DNA from 2 places in the Psychrobacter sp. SWN149 genome. Region 2 is predicted to be linked to the other one. Evidence: riboswitches for the same ligand, from Rfam matches in the RefSeq annotation. Region 2 holds a riboswitch; the other holds the start of a gene.
What was found. Region 2 has a riboswitch for thiamine pyrophosphate ahead of I6E86_RS07190 (ABC transporter substrate-binding protein). Riboswitches for the same ligand answer to the same signal wherever they lie in the genome.

Region 1: another riboswitch for thiamine pyrophosphate. It lies ahead of thiC (phosphomethylpyrimidine synthase ThiC); the one in region 2 lies ahead of I6E86_RS07190 (ABC transporter substrate-binding protein).

Annotation. Positions count from the first base shown of each region.
Region 1 is NZ_JADYWX010000001.1:475,715-479,399, reverse strand. It holds gene thiC (phosphomethylpyrimidine synthase ThiC) at 1-1,716, opposite strand, end outside; TPP riboswitch at 1,963-2,087, opposite strand; gene pstS (phosphate ABC transporter substrate-binding protein PstS) at 2,391-3,545, shown strand.
Region 2 is NZ_JADYWX010000003.1:397,423-401,107, reverse strand. It holds gene I6E86_RS07195 (VWA domain-containing protein) at 1-653, shown strand, start outside; gene I6E86_RS07190 (ABC transporter substrate-binding protein) at 759-1,655, opposite strand; TPP riboswitch at 1,828-1,944, opposite strand; gene I6E86_RS07185 (YbaN family protein) at 2,202-2,624, shown strand; gene I6E86_RS07180 (cold-shock protein) at 2,869-3,078, shown strand; gene I6E86_RS07175 (YeiH family protein) at 3,325-3,685, opposite strand, start outside.

The sequences.
Region 1 (3,685 bases), on a different contig from region 2:
ATTGTCACGTGCCTGTGCACCTGGATGACCTTTAGCCAGATCAGCAGCGTGAGCCGCAATCTTATAAGTGATGATGCCGTCTTTAACGTCTTTTTTGTTAGGTAAACCCAAGTGTTCTTTTGGCGTCACATAACAGAGCATGGCAGTGCCAAACCAACCAATCATCGCAGCCCCTATAGCACTGGTGATATGATCATAGCCGGGTGCAATGTCAGTCGTCAAAGGCCCTAGCGTATAAAATGGCGCGTCAGCACACAGATCAAGCTGCAAATCCATATTTTCTTTAATACGGTTCATGGCGACATGGCCTGGTCCTTCAACCATGACTTGCACATCGTGCTCCCACGCCACTTTGGTCAGCTCACCCAAGGTTTTGAGTTCGCTAAATTGCGCTTCGTCATTGGCATCTTGTAAACACCCAGGGCGCAGACCATCACCTAAGCTAAAGGCGACATCGTAAGCTTTCATAATCTCGCAGATGTCTTCAAAGTGCGTGTACAAAAAGCTTTCTTGTTGATGCACCATGCACCACTGCGCCATGATAGAGCCGCCGCGTGACACAATACCGGTTAGGCGTCCGGCAGTCATCGGCACATAGTCCAACAGCACACCTGCGTGAATAGTGAAGTAATCCACTCCTTGCTCGGCTTGTTCAATGAGCGTATCGCGGAATATCTCCCATGTCAGGTCTTCAGCCACGCCATCGACTTTTTCTAGCGCTTGATAAATAGGGACAGTACCAATCGGCACTGGCGAGTTACGAATCAGCCATTCGCGGGTTTCGTGAATATGATTGCCAGTCGACAAATCCATAATGTTGTCCGCACCCCAACGTGTTGCCCACGTCATTTTTGACACTTCTTCATCAATAGAAGAACCAAGCGCTGAGTTACCGATATTGGCGTTGATTTTCACTAAGAAATTACGCCCAATAATCATCGGCTCAGATTCTGGATGGTTGATGTTGTTGGGGATAATGGCGCGACCTGCCGCCACTTCGCTACGCACAAATTCAGGAGTGATTATTTTGGGTGTATTGGCACCGAAACTCTCACCGTCGTGTTGACGCATGTCAGTCAACTCATGCTGCTTTTGCGTTTCACGAATGGCGATATATTCCATCTCTGGGGTAATAATGCCGCGACGTGCGTAGTACATTTGGGTGACGTTACCTGTTTTGCCATCGACATCTTTGGCGCGGCGCGGTTTGTCGATATGAGCAAATCTAAGGTTAGCAGTGCTGATGTCACGAGCGCGAGCCAGTCCATAAGCGCTAGACAAGCCACGTAATTGTTCGGTATCGCCGCGCTCATTTATCCAGCCTTCACGCAGCTTTGGCAAGCCTTTGGTCAAATCAATCTCGACGTTAGGATCGGTATAAACGCCTGATGTGTCATAAACATAAAATGGTGGATTCTGTTCCCATTCGTTCTCAGACAAGCCTTGCACAGGGGTAGGGTCAAGCGTGATCTCGCGCATGGGTACTTGAATATCGGGGCGTGAGCCTTCGATATATACTTTACGAGACGCTGGCAAAATACGGTGTAAGTCGCGCGCATCTTCTTCGAAGCGAGCATCACTTGCTGTGCGGTGAGCAGGCGTTTTTAGCGCATCAGCTTTTTTATCCGCTTTGCTGTCAGTGGTATTGAGTGAGGCACTGGCTGGAGTATGGGTTTGAGCGGTATGGGTATTTGAGGTGGTGCTTGAAATAGTCATATGCTGTCCTAGCGTGTTGGTTTTTAAATAAAATCAACACCGCCAGTATCTGCGGAGGTAGCATCAATCATCTAGACAAGTTCATATTGTGAGTACAAGCCTGCAACCAAAAACATCGTCGCAGGTATCGGTCATCAAATATCAGACGCAGCTTTGTATCGATCGCCGCTATCAGGTCATGCATTACGCATATTAAGACAGTAGTGATGATAAAAAGGTATTTCTACGCGTCCCTTGTCATAAATAACAAAGTGCTTAAGACTTCCCTGCGTCGGTACTAACCGCATCAGGTTCGGCGGGTGATCTCTCAGCGAATGTATCAGAACCAACCATCAGTCAGTCAATAACACACCGCACCCCGAGTCTGTCAGTGTTGTGAATCACCCTCATACTAACAAAATTCTGTACCAACGGCTAATAGTATTTAGCTAAGTATATGGCAACTTAAGATGGCATCTGATGGTTTGCATGAGTACGGTTATGTTAGGGTGTTGACTATAAGATGTTGATATTATATGTATTTATTAAAAATATAGCAGTGCTACCTAAATATTATGTAAAGCGAATGAAAGATTGTGATAACTGTCATGAAACTGTCATAAAGATTTGGCAAGATAGCATGCATATCACAAACGATGCTTTTTCATACCGTTGTTAAACTTTAGGAGCTCTACATGCGTTATTCGTTATTGGCAGTGGCTGTTAGTTGTACATTGATGCTCACGGCGTGTAATAAATCAACAGAGACAGCAGAAACCACTGCTGACACGAGCAGTAGCGCTGTCACGACAACTGAAACGACACCTTCTACTACTTCAGGTTTTAAATCTGCTGAAAATATCGCCATGAATATCACGGGTGCAGGTGCATCATTTCCGCAACCTATCTATGCCAAATGGTCTTATGACTACAATGCTGCTACCGGCGGCCAAGTCAACTATCAGTCGATTGGTTCATCTGGTGGTATCAAGCAAATTCAATCAAAAACGGTCGATTTTGGTGCCTCTGATGCGCCATTGACACCTGAAGAGCTTGAAGAATCTGGCCTTATCCAGTTCCCGACAGTTATCGGTGGTGTTGTGCCAATCGTCAATATCGACGGTATTGAGCCTGGTGCGTTAAAGTTGGATGGTGAAACGCTAGCAAACATCTATTTGGGTAAGATTAGCAAGTGGAACGATCCTGCTATCACTGCTATGAACCCAGATTTGACCTTGCCAGATGCAGCAATTACCACGGTATTCCGCTCAGATGGTTCTGGCACCACTTTTAACTTTACTGACTATCTAGCCAAAGTCTCACCAGACTGGAAAGACACAGTTGGTGTTGATAAAACAGTCAAATGGCCAACGTCTGCAACTGGTGCAGGTGGTAAAGGTAATGAAGGGGTTTCAAGCTACGTAAACCGTATGAAAAACTCTATTGGTTATGTGGAATATGCCTACGCTAAGCAAAACAAAATGTCACATACGGCACTAAAAAATGCCGCTGGCAACATCGTTCAGCCATCTGCTGAGACCTTTGCTGCTGCAGGTGACATTGATTGGTCACAACAAGAAGGCTTTTATAAAGTCATCACTAACTCTGAGACTGCGCAAGCATGGCCTATCGCTGCTGCGACCTTTATCTTGGTACATAAGCAACCAGAGAATCCGCAGCAAGTCGCTGGTGTATTGAACTTCTTTGATTGGGCCTACACTCAAGGTGATGACAGCGCCATGTCACTAGACTATGTCCCATTCTCTGATACAGCGGTTGCCTTGTTCAAAGCGAAATGGAACGACGTAAAAGGTAGCGATGGTCAGCCTGTTTATAAGCCTGCACAGTAATCTTGCTACGCTAGTCATTGTTTTATAACTTTATAAACCTCCTCTTAAATCACTATTCTCCGGTAGTGATTTAAGAGGTTTTATCACAGCAAATTTGACCATAATATTGATAGTACTGATGGGTATGTCGAGAACCATCA
Region 2 (3,685 bases):
AAAAAGCCACCATATCGCTTGAGAAACGCCAATTGCAGCAACTAACCGCAAAAGTGGCGTTGGTGTTAGATGCCTCAGGATCAATGAACAGACAGTACAAAAAAGGCCGCGTGCAAGAAGTGGTCAACCGTATATTGCCATTGGCAGTGAGCTTCGATGATGACCAAGCGTTAGACTGCTGGGCGTTTGCCCGAGATCCGCAGTATTTGGGTGAGATTGGGCTGAGCAACTATGACGGTTTCATTGACAACGCTCATGGTGGCTGGCGCAAATGGGCACTTGGCCCGCGTATCAACAATGAAGCAGAGGTCATGAAAGCCGTGACGGAGTTTTATCAAAAAGACGGCTTGGATGTGCCTGTCTACGTGCTATTTATCAGTGATGGCGGGGTGAATGACAATCGCGGTATCACCAGAGTCATGACGGAAGCGGCGAAACTGCCGATATTTTGGCAGTTTGTGGGCTTGGGTGGTCGTGGTTATGGCATCCTAAAAAAGCTAGACGACATGGCAGGGCGCGTGATTGATAATTGCGACTTTTTTGAACTCGATGACTTAGATGACATTAGCGAAGAAGCCTTGTATGAAAACATGCTAGAAGAGTTTCCAATGTGGCTAAAAGAAGCCAAGCAGCTCGGTATCGTGCAGCAATAACCTATTATTCTAATATCGTTGACTAATTACCACTGACTAAAAAACCGCCATAGCAAACACTATGGCGGTTTTTTATGGTTCAAAATATCTTAACTTCTGAAATGTCTACAGCGCCCACAGCGATTGATACTGCTCATCAGTCAACGTCACGATATCGATCTCTGCCAGCATCTCGCGCAGTTCTTCCCACTTACTTGCATCAGGCTTGATGGGTGTGACCAATCTGCCCAGCGTATTATCAATGATGGCATCCATCAACGCATCTGCTTCGGTCTTGCTATAGTCGTAATACATACGGTGGGCTGTGGCTGGCTCATTTTTGCACAGTTCTGTCATCTGGTTGGTCACTTGAATAAAGGTATCTATCGCGTCTTTTTTCGCGCTATAGATCTCATCAGTCGTGAGGATTTCTAACGCCGAAAAATTCGGATAAGGTGACAGATGCTGATCGATAAATTCAAACTCTAAACCCTCATGAGTTGCTTCAACGCCCTCAAAGTTATAAAAGCACAGCCATGCGCCATCTAGGCTTGAGTCTTCTTGCAGATTTTTTATATGATAAAAGTCTTTTTGCACAAAGCTCACATTATCACGGCTGATACTAAAGCCGTTTTTCTTGGCATAGCGAGTCAATATCTCAAAGCCAATGCGATTGGTTTTTTCTTCAGCAGCAGGGGTACAGATGCGAATCGGTTGATTGTTTTTTAGCTTATCCATGCTAGCGCGCTGCATCAATATGCCACCATCGGTCTCAAAAAAGCAGCCTAGCGCACGTAAGTTCGGCGCGTAATGTTCAAACAGATGGATAGGCTCATTGACATGCAGGTCGATACTTTGGTTCTGTAATTCGGCAAAGCCATCATAGTGGTCGTCCGGCTCGATAATAGTGATATCAAGCCCTGCTTGCTCATATGCGCCCGTGTTCACACCAGCGATAAAGGGCAAGTGATCAGGGTTTAAAAACCATTCGAGGGTCAGAATAAGTTTGGTAGTTGGCTGCATTGTTGTTTCCTTTTTTGAATGTGGGAAACAATCAGACTGATACTATTAAGGTAAAACAAGAAAGGCCAAATAAGAAAGGCGAGGTCTCGATACTAACTTTCAGATGCTTGGCGTTTGATATGGTTATCACCAGTACATCCTCTATAGACTGCTCTTATTTATAGACCTCTGAGGGCGTGTCACGCTTGTTTCCTACGTCAGTGCTAACTGCTTCAGGTTCACGGGTGTGTCTCAGCGATGATGTGGGCTGTATTTACAGCATTAAATCAAAGCACCCCGACAAGATTGATAGGTATTGCATTATTTTTGATTGATACTCGCCATCATAGATTACATATAAGTCATGACGCAAGTCTGTTGATAGTAAGCGCCAACATTTACCCAATGACTAACCAAACATACCTATCAATAGCAAAAACCTCATATAAATAGTCTTGTACAATTTTCGATGATATTGCATGCTTAGCTACTTAAACAGGTAGCTGTTGTATACAGCGTTCAAGGCTACTTACCTCAACCACTGTATCGTCCAACGACATCACCTATATGACTAATAATAAAAAAGCGTTTTATCACAGACCCAAGACCAATCAATCAAAAAGCCCAATGCTGCGTTGGACGTTTTTGACGCTTGGCTGGATATTTTTTATATTAGGGATTATCGGTATATTATTACCCGTGATGCCTACGGCGCCTTTCATTTTATTGGCAGCAGGTTGCTGGGCGCGTAGCTCTCGGCGCTTTCATTTTTGGTTGATCAATCATAAATACTTTGGCAAATTCGTCCGTGATTGGGAAAACAATCATGCCGTTCCGCTATATGCCAAGTGTTTGGCAACCATAATGATGGCAGCATCGACAATTATGTTGTTTTATCGTTTGCCTGCCGATACGATGTGGGTGGCATGGCTGGTAGCCGCTGTCTGTAGTGGGGTAGCGGTGTATTTGTTCCGTTTACCGAATGCCTAAAATCGTTGCAATTTGCGCCAAAATCGGTCAATAAATGGCTTCTGTTACACGAAAAGTCAGATAAGACTTGCGATACTAGGATGTACCCCTTATAATACGCCCAAGCTTAAGAGCAGTTCTGCACCAAATCATTACCTCGTAGTATTAGTTATAATCCTTCGTTTTAATATTTATCGTTCAGTAGCTATTTGCAAGCGTTACCGGTCACTAGGCCATTAATAAATTTAAAAGTAGGATTATCAATATGTCAGATACTCAAAAAGGTACAGTTAAGTGGTTCAACGAAGCTAAAGGCTTTGGTTTTATCGCTCCAGAAACTGGCGCAGACGTTTTTGCTCATTACAGCGAAATCACTGGTTCAGGTTTCAAAACTTTGGCTGAAGGCCAAGAAGTTGAGTTCACTGTAACTCAAGGCCAAAAAGGCCCACAAGCACATAACATTGTTGCTATCTAATTTGTCTTTATAGACAGATAGATTAATAGATGTAAAAAAGCGAACCTTCGGGTTCGTTTTTTTTCGTCTGCGATTTAGTATTTAAGACATTGGTATTAGAATTAGTGACAGCCTTATATAAAAGGCTTAAGCCAATCATACTAGTCAAAATGACAGATAAAAAAACACCTCCGACTATTTGTATAGCCGGAGGTATTTTTTTTATTAAGTAGTGATGTAAGCAGCTAAAAAGGGACAGTCGGTTTATTATATAAAGCTAATGCCAATATTGATCAGACCGCCGCCCAGTATCAACCAACCAAACATAATAGCACCCAAGATAAGCGGTCTAACACCAGCTTGTTTGATCGCGCTTAGATGAGTGGTCAGACCTAGCGCAAACATGGCCATCGTCAGTAACACATCATCCAGCATAACCATACTGTGTACGATACTCTCAGACATCGGCACCCAAGTATGTATCAACACAATGCCGATGAATATAAACGCGAACCATGGCACTTTGACTTGTTTGACGCGGGTCATAAATGAGGCTACATCGCTCTTATTGCTCTCGTCTTCTATAGCGGCATTATTTACGGTGCGATCTTTGGTTAGCGCAAAAGAT